DNA from 2 places in the Mesorhizobium sp. SP-1A genome. Region 2 is predicted to be linked to the other one. Evidence: riboswitches for the same ligand, from Rfam matches in the RefSeq annotation. Region 2 holds a riboswitch; the other holds the start of a gene.
What was found. A riboswitch is a leader RNA that binds a small molecule or an ion and turns the genes downstream of it on or off. The one in region 2 is predicted to bind S-adenosylmethionine.

Region 1: it holds a riboswitch for S-adenosylmethionine, as region 2 does, so the genes downstream of both, QU595_RS01855 (O-succinylhomoserine sulfhydrylase) here and metA (homoserine O-succinyltransferase) in region 2, are expected to answer to the same signal.

The regions. Positions count from the first base shown of each region.
Region 1 is NZ_JAVXZD010000001.1:397,206-404,576, forward strand. Features, by position in the region: gene QU595_RS01840 (Hsp33 family molecular chaperone) at 1-356, shown strand, start outside; partial or broken gene apaG (Co2+/Mg2+ efflux protein ApaG) at 393-781, opposite strand; gene QU595_RS01850 (MmcQ/YjbR family DNA-binding protein) at 893-1,216, shown strand; gene QU595_RS01855 (O-succinylhomoserine sulfhydrylase) at 1,265-2,452, opposite strand; SAM riboswitch at 2,509-2,586, opposite strand; gene QU595_RS01860 (2'-deoxycytidine 5'-triphosphate deaminase) at 2,673-3,767, shown strand; gene araD1 (AraD1 family protein) at 3,812-4,807, opposite strand; gene mmsB (multiple monosaccharide ABC transporter permease) at 4,940-6,229, opposite strand; gene mmsA (multiple monosaccharide ABC transporter ATP-binding protein) at 6,226-7,371, opposite strand, start outside.
Region 2 is NZ_JAVXZD010000005.1:379,210-386,580, reverse strand. Features, by position in the region: gene QU595_RS23380 (class I SAM-dependent methyltransferase) at 1-29, shown strand, start outside; gene QU595_RS23375 (ABC transporter ATP-binding protein/permease) at 26-1,825, shown strand; gene metA (homoserine O-succinyltransferase) at 1,846-2,781, opposite strand; SAM riboswitch at 2,851-2,929, opposite strand; gene hisC (histidinol-phosphate transaminase) at 3,075-4,184, shown strand; gene QU595_RS23360 (prephenate/arogenate dehydrogenase family protein) at 4,189-5,127, shown strand; gene QU595_RS23355 (undecaprenyl-diphosphatase) at 5,192-5,770, opposite strand; gene QU595_RS23350 (hypothetical protein) at 5,939-6,688, shown strand; gene QU595_RS23345 (hypothetical protein) at 6,685-6,900, shown strand; gene QU595_RS23340 (DUF535 family protein) at 7,165-7,371, shown strand, end outside.

The DNA.
Region 1 (7,371 bases), on a different contig from region 2:
CCGATCTGCCCGGCGGCGACGGCGATCCGGTCGAGGCTGTCAGCGACCTGATCGACGATTCCTGGCAGGAATTGCTGGCCTTGCTCGCCACGGTCGAGCCGATCGAGCTGATCGATCCCAGCGTCGGCGTGGAGCGCCTGCTGTTCCGCCTGTTCCACGAGCATGGCGTGCGGGTGTTCGGCGGCGTCCGGGTCGCCGACCAGTGCTCCTGCTCGCGCGAGAAGATCCGCGGCATTTTGGCCGGCTTTTCCGCCGAGGAGATCGCGGAAAGCACGCAGGACGGCGCCATCAACGTCGCCTGCGAGTTCTGCTCGACCAGCTACGAATTCGATCCCGCCGAATTCGCCGCGGAATAACCGTCCGCCCGCGCCGTCAGGAGCGGGCGGCTCGGTTCAGTTCACGGTTCTCCTGCCGTTCGGCACATCCAGCGAGAATGCCGGGATGGCGACATCGAACAGGTCGCCCTCGGCGTTTTTCATCGTATAGCGGCCGACCATGATGCCGGATGGCGTCGAGAGCGGGCAGCCGGACGTGTATTGATAGCTGTCGCCGGGATTGAGTTCCGGCTGTTCGCCGACCACGCCGGCGCCGCGCACTTCTTCGATCCGGCCGGCGCCGTCCGTGATGTGCCAGTAGCGAGCCAGCAACTGCACGAATTCTTCCGACCGGTTCTCGATCGTCACGCGGTAACCCCAGACATAGCGGCTTCCGGATCGGACCGCTCCGGCAGATAAAAGGGTTCCACGCTGACTTCGATATCGCGGGTGGTGGCCCGATACATGCGCATTCCTTTCGTGGACAGCATCGTCCGGCGGCTTGCGACGGTCAACCTTGGTGATCCCGATGGCCTTTCCTCCGCCTGTGCGGCAGGATGCGGGACGGAGGTGGTTCCATGCTGGCCGAAAAGCAGTTCATGGAGATGGCGCTGAGCTTTCCCGCAGTGGAGCAGGGCAGCCATTTCGACGTCACCGATTTTCGGGTGCGCGGCACGATCTTCGCCACCTATCGCGAAAAAGACGGCAGGGCCGTGCTGAAGCTGTCGCCGGACCAGCAGCGGCTTTTCCTGGAAACCGCAAAAGGAATGCTGGAGCCCGTGCCGGGGTCGTGGGGCGGTAAAGGGTGGACGCTGGCGATCCTGCAAAGGATCGACGCCGACACGCTGCGCCACGCCATGAGCCTGGCATGGCGGTCGGTGGCGCCAAAGTCCTTGCTGTGAACGCTGCCGCGCGGCCTATGCCGGGCGGCTTCGGCTTCCTTCGGAGAGCTACACCTTCGCCAGCGCCTGTTCCACGTCCTTGAGCAGGTCGTCGGCATCTTCCAGCCCGAGCGAGAGCCTGAGCGTGCCGGGACCCATGCCGAGTTCGGCGCGGGCCTCGTCGGTCAGGTTCTTGTGCGTGGTCGTCGCGGGATGGGTGATCAGGCTCTTGGCGTCGCCGAGATTGTTGGAGATCTTCACGATCTCCAGCGCGTTCTGGAACGCGAAGGCGGCTTCCTTGCCGCCCTTCACGTCCAGGCAGATCAGCGTCGAGCCGCCCGACATCTGCTTTTTCACGATAACGGCCTGCGGATGGTCGGCGCGGCCGGGATAGATCACCCGCGCGATCTTGGGATGACCGGCGAGGAAATCCGCGACGCGGCCGGCCGACGCCGTCTGCTGGCCGACGCGTAGCGGCAGCGTCTCCAGTCCCTTCAGCAGCACCCAGGCGTTGAAGGGCGACATGGACGGGCCGGTGTGGCGGAAATAGTCGTGCAGGTTCTCGTCGATCCACTTCTTGTCCGACAGCACGATGCCGCCCAGGCAGCGGCCCTGGCCGTCTATATGCTTGGTCGCGGAATAGACCACGACATGCGCGCCGAGCTGCAGCGGCTTCTGCTGCAGCGGCGTGGCGAACACGTTGTCCACCACCACGCGTGCGCCGATCGAGTTGGCGAGGGAAGCCACGGCGGCGATATCGACCACCTCGAGCGTGGGATTGGTCGGGCTTTCCAGGAAGAACAGCCTGGTGTTGGGCTTCACCGCGCCTTCCCAGTTGGCGATCTCGCGGCCGTCGATCAGCGTCGCCTCGATGCCGTATTTCGGCGCCAGCGTCTCCACGATCCAGCGGCATGAGCCGAACAGGGCGCGTGCGGCCACGATATGGTCGCCGGCCTTGAGGCCGCACAGCACGGCCGCGGCGACGGCCGCCATGCCCGACGCGGTGGCGCGGGCGTCTTCCGCTCCTTCCAGCGCGCACATGCGCTTCTCGAACATGTCGACGGTCGGGTTGGCATAGCGCGAATAGATGAAGCCGGGTTCCTCGCCCTTGAAGCGCGCCTCGGCCTGTTGCGCTGTTTCGTAGAGATAGCCCTGCGTCAGGAACATCGCTTCCGACATCTCGCCGAAACCGGAACGCAATGTTCCGGCGTGGACAAGCTGTGTGGCGGGCTTCCAATTGCGCGTATCGTTCGTCATCGGACCTTGTTCCAACAAAAAAACCGGCCGCGAAAGTCGCAACCGGTCCATACGGCCTCTGCGGCCAGGCGGTCCTTTAGCGACTTTTTTAACGTGGCTGCAAGCCGACCGGCCAAATCACCACGGGATAACGCCCCTTTAGACCCGTGCCCGGCTTGCGTCAATCGGTGGCTTGGCTAAGAGGGATGATCCAGTTCTCGCCGGCCTTCGGAGCGACCTTTTGCGGCAGACAGGCATTCTTCCCGACCAGGACATCGCGGCGCTGTTCCGGTCCGGCGCGCTGAAATCGCCGCGGCCGCTCGACGCCGACCAGATCCAGCCGGCCAGCCTCGACCTCAGGCTGGGCGACCGCGCCTTCCGCGTGCGCGCCTCGTTCCTGCCCGGCCCGGAAAGCACGGTGGAAGCCAAGCTCGACCGGCTGAAGCTGCATGAGATCGACCTCAGCCAGGGCGCGGTGCTGGAAACGGGCTGCGTCTACATCGTGCCGCTGATGGAAAGCCTCGCCCTGCCGGCGCATGTCTCGGCTTCGGCCAATCCCAAGAGCTCGACCGGGCGGCTCGACATCTTCACCCGCGTCATGACCGACCATGGCCGCGAGTTCGACAAGATCGCCGCCGGTTACGGCGGTCCGCTCTATATGGAGGTCAGCCCGCGCACCTTCCCCATCGTCGTGCGTGCCGGCTCGCGCCTGTCGCAGATCCGCTTCCGCACCGGCAACGCCCTGTTGTCGGAGGACGAGTTGCATGCGCTGCACCGCTCCGAGATGCTCGTGGCCACCGATCCGCCCAACATTTCGGGCGGCGGCATCGCGCTCTCGATCGACCTCGCTGGCGACAAGGACGGGCTGGTCGGTTATCGCGGCAAGCACCATACCGGGCTGGTGGACGTCGACAAGCGCGCCGCGCAGGACGTCGCCGACTTCTGGGAGCCGATCTACAAGAGCCGTGCCGGCGAACTGGTGCTCGATCCGGATGAATTCTACATCCTCGTCAGCCGCGAGGCGGTGCATGTGCCGCCGCTCTACGCTGCCGAGATGACGCCTTTCGATCCGCTGGTCGGCGAGTTCCGCGTCCATTATGCCGGCTTCTTCGACCCCGGCTTCGGCCATTCCGCTGCGGGCGGCGCCGGCAGCCGCGCGGTTCTGGAAGTGCGCAGCCACGAAGTGCCGTTCATCCTCGACCATGGCCAGATCGTCGGCCGGCTGGTTTACGAGCATATGCTGGATCGCCCGCAGGCGCTCTACGGCACCGATCTCGGCTCCAATTACCAGGCGCAGGGCCTCAAGCTGTCCAAGCATTTTCGCACCGCGCGCTGACCATTTTTTCGGCCGGCGCCTGGACGGTGACCCTGCGGCCTGTCCTACAGCGCCTTCACCGTCACCTCGGCCGGCTTCTCGATCTCCAGCGGATTGCGCAGCGGCAGGCCGAAATCCGCCGCCTCGATCTCGAACACGTCGCCAGCCTCGGTTCTGACGCCGTCGGCGAAGGACAGCGTCGCTGTGCCGAACATGTGCACATGAACGTCGCCCGGCTGGCGGAACACCGCATATTTGAAGTGGTGGTGCTCCAGGTTCGCGACGGTGTGCGACATGTTCGCCTCGCCCGAAAGGAACGGCTTTTCCCATAGGGTGCCGCCGGCGCGCAGGATGCGCGAAGTGCCGCGAATGTCTGCCGGCAGGTCGCCCACCAGCAGCTCTGGCCCGAACGAGGCGTTCCGCAGCTTGGAATGGGCGAGATAGAGATAGTTCACCCGTTCGGTGACATGGTCCGAGAACTCGTTGGACAGCGTGAAACCGACCCGGAAGGGCATGCCGTCGTCGCCGATCACATAGATGCCGGCGATTTCCGGTTCCTCGCCCGCGTCCGCCGCGAAAGCGGGCGAAAGCAGCGGCGAACCGGGCGCCACCGCCATCGTGCCATTGCCCTTGTAGAACCATTCCGGCTGCACGCCCGCCTGGCCCTTGGCAGGCTTGCCGCCCTCCAGTCCCATGCGGAACATCTTCATGGAATCGGTGAGCTGTGCCTCGCCCTCGGCATCGAGTTTCTTGTGCATGGCATCACGCGTCGCCGCCGAGCCGAGATGGGTCAGGCCGGTGCCGGTCAGGTGAAGATGAGCGGGGTCGGGATGATTGATCGGGGAAAGCATCTCTCCCTTGCGGTAGGCCGTTTCCAGATCGACGGTCTCGCCGAAACCGTTGCGCTCGATCAGGGCGGCAAGGCCGGTGCCCGTGCGCGCGGCCTCCATGGCGAGCGAATAGACGCTGCGGGCGCCGTTGACCACGCGCGCCTTGCCGCTGCCGTTGCGGGCGACGACGCGGATGGTGTCGGCTCCGTCCAGAATCTGCGAGATCAGCATGGAAGCATTCCTTTCCCTGTCCGTGCGGCCGAGAGCGCCGGCAAACTCTCTTCCGCGCCGCGCAAGCCTGCGCCGCGTTTCGGTATTCTTCGATGATCGTGTGTCCCGTCCCGGTCGCCGGGACGCCGCGCTTCAGCCTTTGTTCTTGTTGTAGACGTCGAACACCACGGCGCCGAGCAGCACCAGGCCTTTCACCACCTGCTGCCAGTCGACATTGACGCCCATGATCGACATGCCGTTGTTCATCACTCCCATGATGAAGCCGCCCACCACCGAGCCGATGACCTGGCCGACGCCGCCCATGGCGGAAGCGCCGCCGATGAAGACGGCCGCGATGACGTCCAGTTCGCTGCCGAGGCCGGCCGCCGGCACGGCCTGGCCGAGGCGGGCCGCGATGATCAATCCGCCGAGCGCCGACAGCACGCCCATGTTGATGAACACCATCAGCGTCAGCCGCTCGGTCTTGATGCCTGAAAGCTGCGCCGCCTTGGGATTGCCGCCGAGCGCGTAGACGCGGCGGCCGATCACCATGCGCCGGGTGACGAAGACGAACAGGGCGATCAGCAGGCCCATCACCACCAGCACGATCGGCAGGCCCTTGTAGGTGGCGAACTGGTAGATGAGGAACAATGCGAGCAGGCTGATGACCACCGTTTTGACGAGGAACAGGCCGAAAGGCTCGGCCTCGTAGCCGTGGCGCTCGCGCGTGCGGCGCGCCGATATGCCGAAATAGGCGTATGCGAGCACGCCGATCAGGCCGATGACCACGGAGGTCATCTGCAACTGGATGCCGCTGCCGACGATGGTCTTGCCGGCCGCATTCACCGTCGGTGCGACCAGCGTCCAGGTGCCGAGCACCTCGGGGATGAAGCCGGAGCTGAGTTCCTTGAAGGCGACCGGCAGCGGGCCGACGGAAAGGCCGCCGCCGAGCATGGCCTGGCACAGGCCGCGGAAGATCAGCATGCCCGCCAGCGTGACGATGAAGCTGGGTATGCGGTGGTAGGCGATCCAGTAGCCCTGGGCAGCGCCAATGGCGGCGCCCACCACCAGGCAGACGAGGGACGCCACCAGCGGGTTGCTCAGCAGGCCGAGCTGCCAGGTCACCATCATGTTGGCTGCGAGCGCGCCGATGAAGCCGGCCACCGAGCCGACGCTGAGGTCGATATGGCCCGACACGATCACCAACAGCATGCCGAGCGCCATGACGATGATGAAGGAGTTCTGCTGCACCAGGTTGGAAAGGTTCAGCGGCTTGAACAGCGTGCCGTCCGTGGTGAACTGGAAGAACAGCATGATGATGATGAGCGCGAGCACGAGGCCGTATTCGCGCAGGTTCGTCACCAGCGCCGACACGGCCACGCGCTGCCTCTGTGCTTCTTCGGCGACGCCGCTCTGGGGCGCCGGGGCGCTGTCGATTGTCATGCTGCTTTTCCTTCTCCCCGCACGATGGCGCGCATGATCTTTTCCTGGCTCGCCTCGCCGATCGGCATCTCGCCGACCATGCGGCCCTCGTTCATGACGTAGATGCGGTCGGTGATGCCGAGCAGTTCGGGCATCTCGGAGGAGATGACCAGGATCGCCTTTCCTTCGGCGGCCAGCCGCGCGATGATCGTGTAGATCTCATATTTGGCGCCCACGTCGATGCCGCGCGTCGGCTCGTCCAGGATCAGCACCTCCGGATTGGCGAAGAGCCATTTCGACAGCACCACCTTCTGCTGGTTGCCGCCGGAGAGATTGCCGGTGAGCTGGTAAACGCTGGAGGCGCGGATATTGGTCCGCTTGCGGTATTCGTTGGCGACGGCCAGTTCGCGCAGGTCGTCGATGACGTGATGCTTCGACACGCCCTTCATGTTGGCCAGCGTGATGTTGTGCTTGATGTGGTCGATGAGGTTCAGGCCGTAGGTCTTGCGGTCCTCGGTGACATAGGCGATGCCCTGCTCGACCGCCTTGCCCACGGTGGAGACGTCGGCCGGCTTTCCGCCGAGCCGCACCTCGCCGGTGATGGCGCGGCCATAGGAGCGGCCGAACAGGCTCATGGCGAATTCGGTGCGGCCGGCGCCCATCAGGCCGGCAATGCCGACGACCTCGCCCTTGCGGATGTTCATGTCGATGTTCTTGATGACCTGCCGGTCGGAGTGGAGAGGATGGTAGACCGACCAGTTCTTCACCTCGAAGACGACGTCGCCGATGTTCGGCGTGCGCGGCGGGTAGCGGTCCTCCAGCGAGCGTCCCACCATCGAGGTGATGATGCGGTCCTCGGTCACGTCCTTGCGCGCCAGCGTCTCGATCGTCTGCCCGTCGCGGATGACGGTGACGTGGTCGGCGACGCGGCTGACCTCGTTCAGCTTGTGCGAGATCAGGATGGAGGTCATCCCCTGCTTCTTGAACTCGAGCAGCAGGTCCAGCAGTGCCTGGCTGTCTTTCTCCGAAAGGCTGGCCGTCGGCTCGTCCAGGATCAGCAGCTTCACTTCCTTGCTGAGCGCCTTGGCGATTTCGACGAGCTGTTGCTTGCCGACGCCGATATTGGTGATGAGCGTGCCGGGGCTTTCGTTCAGCCCCACCTT
Region 2 (7,371 bases):
GCGGCGGCCGCATCGGAACGCCGCCATGAGCGACAGCCGCGACGCAGAGTACCAGTCCAGCAGCTTCAGGGACCAGTTGGCGACGATCCGCGAGGGTCTGAGCGGTTCGCCGGTGCGCCGGGCGTTGCTGTGGCTGGCCTTCGGCATCCTGGCCGTCGTCGTGGCGACCTCCTACGGGCAGATCCTGCTCAACCGCTGGAACCAGCCGTTCTATGACGCGCTGCAACGGCGCGACTTGCCGCAATTCCTGCAACAGCTCGTCGTCTTCGCCGCCATAGCCGGTGGCCTGCTCGCCCTCAACATCGGCCAGCAATGGCTGAACCAGCGCTTCCGGCTGCACCTGCGCGAGGCGCTGACGCTCGACCTGATCGACCAGTGGATGAAGCCCGGCCGCGCCTTCCGCGTGGCGCATGCCGGCGCCATCGGCGTCAATCCCGACCAGCGCATGCAGCAGGATGCGGGACATCTGTCGGACCTTTCGACGGACCTCGGCCAGGGATTGCTTCAATCGGTGATTCTGCTGGTCTCTTTCGTCGGCGTGCTGTGGGAGCTTTCGTCCGGCTTCGTGTTCCACATCGGTGGCCACGCCGTCGCCATACCCGGCTACATGGTGTGGGCGGCGTTCCTTTATGCCGGCACCGCCTCCTGGCTGAGCTGGCTGGTCGGACGGCCGCTGATCCGGCTGAACAGCGAACGCTATGCGCGCGAGGCGAATTTGCGCTCCTCCATGGTGCGCGTCAACGAACATGTCGACGCCGTCGCGCTCGCGCGAGGCGAGGCTGGAGAACGGCGCAGGCTGGAGACCGATCTGGGCTCGCTGCTTTCGGCCATGCTGCGCATCTATACCGCCCAGATCAACCTCGCCTGGGTTACCGACACCTATGGCTGGATCACCGTTGTGGCGCCGATCCTGGTGGCCGCGCCGGTCTATTTCGCCGGCGACATCTCCTTCGGCGGCCTGATGATGGCCGTCGGCGCCTTCAACCAGGTGCATTCCTCGCTGCGCTGGTTCGTCAACAATATCGGCTCCATCGCCGACTGGCGCGCCACGCTGATGCGCGTCGCCGATTTCCGGCTGGCGCTCGGCGAGGCCGAACAGCTCCACGGCCAGGAACGGCGCATCGAGTTCACCGAAAACGCCGACGGCCGCATGACCTTCGACAGCCTTGAGATCGTCTCGCCGGGCGGCTGCACCCGCCTGCGCGACGAGCACGCCGCGATCAGGCCGGGAGAGCATGTGCTGGTCACCGGCGACCCCAGCGCCGGAAAGACCCTGTTCTTCCGCGCGGTGGCCGGGTTGTGGCCCTGGGGCACGGGGCGCATCGGCATGCCGGCGGGGCAGTCGCCGGTCTTCGTGCCGCGTACTCCCTATTTCGCGCCCGGTACGCTGCGCGAAGTGCTGGACGGTTCCGACGGCGACAAGCCGCCACGCGACGACGACCTCAAGGCGCTGCTGGCGGAAGTCGGGCTGGAGCGCCTTTCAGGCTCGCTCGACCGCACCGCGCGCTGGGACCATGAGCTGAGCGAGGACGAGCAGCGGATCCTGGCCTTCGTCTCGGTCGCGCTCCGGCAGCCGGACTGGGTCGTCATAGACGAGGCTCTCGACACCTTCGACGGCGCCACGGCCAAGCGCGTGCTCGCCATGTTCGCCAAGCATCTGCCGAAGGCGGCGATCCTCAACATCGGCCGGGGCCAGCACAATTACGAATTCTTCCCGCGCACGCTGGACATCGTCAAGGACACCTCCGGCAAGGCGCTGGGACCGGCGCGCATCCGCGCCGGCGCCGTCGAGCCGCCTCCGCCGCAGGAACGGCGCCGGGCCTGAGCGACGACTTTCTGCCCTGGCTATGAGGCGGGCTGCGCGCTCCTGCCGACGGCTTCCAGGTCGTAGGACGTGGTTTGGTAGACCTGGTTGATCCAGTTGCCGAACAGCAGATGGGCGTGCGAGCGCCAGCGGTTGAGCGGTTTGCGCGTCGGATCGTCGTCGGGATAATATTCGTGCGGAACCTCAATGCGGACGCCGGCCGCCACGTCGCGGTCGTACTCTTCCTTCAGCGAGGTGGAATCATATTCGATGTGGTTGAACATGTAGAGCCGGTTGCCGGTCGCCTCCGCCAGCAGGCAGGGGCCGGTCACGTCCGATTCCATCAGCATGTCCAGTCCCGTGCCTGAGGAAATGTCGGCGCTGCGCACCTCGGTCCAGCGCGAGACGGGAATGGCGAAATCGTCCGAGAAGCCGGCGAGATAGGGCGATGCCGGCGCGTGGTTGCGGTGGCGGAACACGCCGAAGGCCTTCTTCTCCAGCGTGTATTTCGGCACGCGATGGAAATGCCAGGCGGCCGCCATCGCCCCCCAGCAGATGAAGAAGGAGGAATGGACGTGGCTGGTCGTCCAGTCGAGGATTTGCTTCAACTCGTCCCAATAGGTCACGTCCTCGAAGGGCAGCAGCTCGATCGGCGCGCCGGTGATGATGAAACCGTCGAACTTGCGCTCCTTCACCTCGTCCCATGTCTGGTAGAACGAGATCAGGTGCTCCTCGGGCGTGTTCTTGGCCTTGTGGTTGCCGATGCGCACCAGCGTCAGCTCCACCTGCAACGGCGAGGCGCCGATCAGCCGCGCGAACTGGGTCTCGGTGCGGATCTTGTTCGGCATCAGGTTCAGGAGCCCGATCTGCAGCGGACGGATGTCCTGCCGCAGCGCCGTGCCTTCGTCCATCACGGACACGCCCTCGCGCACCAGCACTTCGCGGGCGGGGAGTTGATCGGGGATCTTGATCGGCATGGCACAAGCTCCAAAAAAGGGCCGGCTCAAAACAAAAAGCCGGCGGCGAAATCGCGACCGGCCCGTACGGACTTGTTGTCTGCGGCCCTTTTTAGCGACTTCTTTTACGTGGCTGCAAGCCGACCGGCAAATCACCACGAACGCCGCCCGTATCTATGCCCGCCGGCGGTCTCCGTCAATGGCAATGCGGCACGCCGCGCCTAAGCGGACCGCGTCTCCCCTCGACAGAACCCGCCATGGCCTGTATTTCCCCAGCGGCCCCGCACTTCAGGCTTTGCGACGGATCCTTCGGCATGGAAAAGACAGCAGATCAGGCACGTCCCCGCCCCCGCGCGGGCATCATGGACATCGAGGCCTACGTGCCGGGCAAGAGCGCCGCTCCCGCGGGCGTGAAGCTGCATAAACTGTCCTCCAACGAGAACCCGCTGGGCGCCTCGCCCAAGGCGATCGAGGCAGCGCGCGAGGTCGCCGCTCGGCTGGAATTCTATCCCGACGGCACCGCCATGCGCCTGCGGCAGGCCATCGCCGAGGCGCATGGGCTGAACGCCGCCAACATCGTCTGCTTCAACGGCTCCGACGAGGCGCTCGCGCTCTTGTCGCGCATCTATCTGGAGCCGGGCGGCGAGGCCATCCACACCGAGCACGGCTTCCTCGCCTATCCGATCTACACGAAGGCGGCCGGCGCCACGCCCGTGGTGGCCGGGGAGAAGGACGAGCGCGTCGATGTCGACGCCATCCTCGCCGCCGTCACGCCGCGCACCAGGATGGTGTTCCTGGCCAACCCGAACAACCCGACCGGCACCTATATCCCGTTCGAGGAGGTGCGACGCCTGCACGCCGCCCTGCCCAGGCACGTGCTGCTGGTCCTCGACGCGGCCTATGCCGAATTCGTGCGGCGCAACGACTACGAGGCCGGCGTCGAGTTGGTCGCCGGCAACCAGAACGTCGTCATGACCCGCACTTTCTCCAAGGTGCACGGCCTCGGCGGCGCGCGCATCGGCTGGTGCTATGCGCCGGCCCATGTCGTGGAGGCGCTGGAGCGCGTGCGCGACCCCTTCAACGTCACCGCCACGGCCATCGAGGCCGGCGTGGCCGCGATCCGCGACCGTGCCCATGTCGACAAGAGCCTTGCCCACAACGACACCTGGCTGCCCTGGCTGACCGAGCGGCTGACCGCGCTCGGCCTGCGCGTCACGCCAAGCGTGTGCAACTTCATCCTTGTCCATTTCCCCGGCGACGGGAAGCATTCGGCATCTGCGGCCGACGACTATCTCACCGCGCGCGGCTATATCCTGCGGCGCGTTGCAGGCTACGGTTTTCCCAACGCGCTGCGGATGACGGTCGGAACCGAAGAAGCCAATCGCGGCGTAGTCGCCGCACTCACGGATTTCCTGAAAAGCTAGAACAATGTCCGAACCCATGTTTGAGAAAATCGCGCTGATCGGCATCGGCCTGATCGGCTCGTCGCTGGCGCGCGTCATTCGCCGCGAGAACCTTGCCCGCCACGTCGCCATCGCCACGCGCAGCACCTCAACGCTGAAGCGCGCCGAGGAGCTTGGCCTTGGCGACAGCTACACCACCGACCTGAAGCAGGCCGTGCGCGCCGCCGACCTCGTCATCGTTTCGGTGCCGGTCGGGGCTTCCGGCGAGGTCGCCGAGGAGATCGCGCCGGCGCTGAAGCAGGGCGCCATCCTCACCGATGTCGGCTCGACCAAGGCCTCCGTCATCGCGCAGATGTCGCCGCACGTGCCGCAGGGCGTGCACTTCATCCCTGGCCATCCGTTGGCCGGCACGGAGAAATCCGGCCCGGACGCCGGCTTCGCCGAGCTGTTCGAGAACCGCTGGTGCATCTTCACGCCGCTGGAGGGCACCGACCCGGCGGCGCTGGAGAAGCTGTCCGAATTCTGGCGGCGCTGCGGCGCCAACATCGACACGATGGACCCGGCCCATCACGACATGACGCTGGCGATCGTGTCGCACCTGCCGCACATCATCGCCTACAACATCGTCGGCACCGCCGACGATCTCGAGACGGTGACCAAGTCGGAGGTCATCAAATACTCGGCTTCCGGCTTCCGCGACTTCACCCGCCTCGCCGCCTCCGACCCCACCATGTGGCGCGACGTGTGCCTGCACAACAAGGACGCGATCCTGGAGATGCTGGCGCGGTTCTCGGAAGACCTCGCTTCCCTGCAAAGGGCGATCCGCTGGGGCGACGGCGAGAAGCTGTTCGACCTGTTCACCCGCACCCGCGCCGTGCGCCGCTCGATCATCGAGGCGGGACAGGACATCGACGCGCCCGACTTCGGCCGCCAGGCGGTGGAACACCCGCACAAGCCGAACTGAGGGCGGCCTGCGCCTTTTGAGCGGTCGGCGGCGCAGAGCCCGGCCGGCCGCTAGTCCCGGCTGCTCATGTCTTGGCGAAGCGGCGCAGCAGCTGGCGTTGCAGCTGTTCCAACGGCATCAGCATCGCTCCGCCATACCGATCGACGATCCACAGCGACAGCATCGCCACAGGAACCGCGATGATTGCGGCGCCGACCATGTCGAGCGGATAGTGGACCCCGAGATAGATGCGCGACCAGGCCACCAGGACGCCGAGCGCCGTTGCCAGCCAGGCCGCCGCCCAGCGCCGTGTCATGAACAGGACCGCCGCCCAGACGGCGAAAGCCAGGCCGTGATCGCTGGGAAAGGAGGCGTCGGGGCTGTGGCTGATCAGCAAGTGCCCCAGCCCGATCATGAATGGGCGCGGCCGGAAAGCGACTGCCCCGATCACGTAGCCGACGGCGCCGGCAAGGATCAGCGCGAGCACCAGCGCCAAGGCCGTCAATCGATTTCGCTGCCCGCCTGCGATCCACAGTTTGGCGAGGTAGAGCGGAATGGCGAGGATGACGAACTTGGCGGCGAAGATCGCCAGCCATTCGACGCCTGCATTGGGATTGACTCCGGCATTCAGAAGCAGGAACAGTTTGGTGTCGAACTGGAACATGAAAAGCCTGTCAGGGTCTGCGATGCTGCCGCGTGCACCACAATGATGGCGGTATCATGCCCGATAGTTCGATGGCCGGCTGCGGCAGTCACAGTCGACGGCATCGATGCGTCAATGCATGGGCGGTTGCCCGTGACGGGCAGGACGACGTAGCAGGGCAGGCAGGTCATGGACGTTGTTTCGTGGAGCGTCGCCGCACCGGCGCTCGGTTCGGCCTTCGCGGCTTCCCTGGTCGAGATGGTGGAAGCCTTCACCATCGTTCTGGCGGTCGCGACGTTGCGCGGCTGGAAGCCGGCCGTTCTCGGCGCTGCGGCCGGACTGGCTGTGCTCGGGCTTTTGACGCTCCTGCTCGGCCCGCTGCTCAACCGCGTTCCCCTTCATCTTCTGCAGCTGGTCATCGGCGTTCTCCTCCTGCTGTTCGGCATGGGATGGCTGCGCAAGGCCATATTGCGGTCCGCCGGCATCATCGCCCTGCATGACGAGGAAGCGATCTTCCAGTCCGAGCAGGCGCAGTTGCGGCAGGCCGGCGGCGGGGCCGCGCTCGGCTGGGTGGCCGGCCTGGCGGCGTTCAAGGCCGTGCTTCTGGAAGGGCTGGAAGTCGTCTTCATCGTCATCGCGGTGGGGGCTGGACGCGGCCTGCTCTGGCCTGCGTCCCTTGGCGCGCTGGCCGCCTTCGCGAGCGTCGGCGTAATCGGCATTCTCGTGCGCAAGCCGCTCGCGAGCGTGCCCGAGAACACGCTGAAGTTCGGCGTCGGCGTCATGCTCTCGAGCTTCGGCGTGTTCTGGACCGGTGAAGGCCTCGGCATCGACTGGCCGGGGCAGGACCTGGCCCTGTTGCTGTTCGCGGCCCTGTTCCTGATGGTCGGCCTCGGCGCCGCTTCGCAGTTGCGGCAGCCGCGGCGGGAGGCGTTGCATTGAGCGTCCTTGCCGAAGTCGTCCGGGAACTCCTCGGCATGTTTGTGGCCGACGCCAGGCTGACCCTCGCCACGCTCGCGCTGGTCGCGGTCGTGGCCGCGCTGCTGCTTGCCGTGCATGTCGCTCCGATGCTCGCCGGCGCGATCCTGCTGGTCGGCTGCTTCGCCGTTCTCATCGAGGCGACCGTCCGGGAAGCGCGGCGCCGACGCAGGTGAACCTTGCATGCGCGCGCGGCCTCGGGCAGTCGCTGCCGATCGTTGCGAAGGCGCACAGGACAAGCTGAACACCGGTCCGCCGAGAGCGCGGCGGGCTGCATTTTCGTCCTGGCGCGCCTCCGGATATCGTGTATCAACGACGCGCAACTGCGCTGATGGGATTGGCCTGCCAAGGGAGTTGCCTGACTGGTTGGCTGGCGTCCGGGCGGATGCAGCGAGCCGCGCCAGGCAGCCAGATTTCGGGAAGTGGTTTCGAGGTCGTCAATGGAAAAGGTTGACAGCGCGCCGGCCGCCGAGGCTCAGCCTGCGAAGACGCTCCCGCACGGTTCCGCCCTTTGGAAGCGTCTCGACGATTCCTGGCGGACGGCGAAATGGGCGGCCTTGCGGTGGCTGAACCGGCGCGAGATCGCGGCCGTCAAATCCGCCTTCGCCGAGCAGCCGCTCGCACGCATCCTTGCGAAATATCCCGAC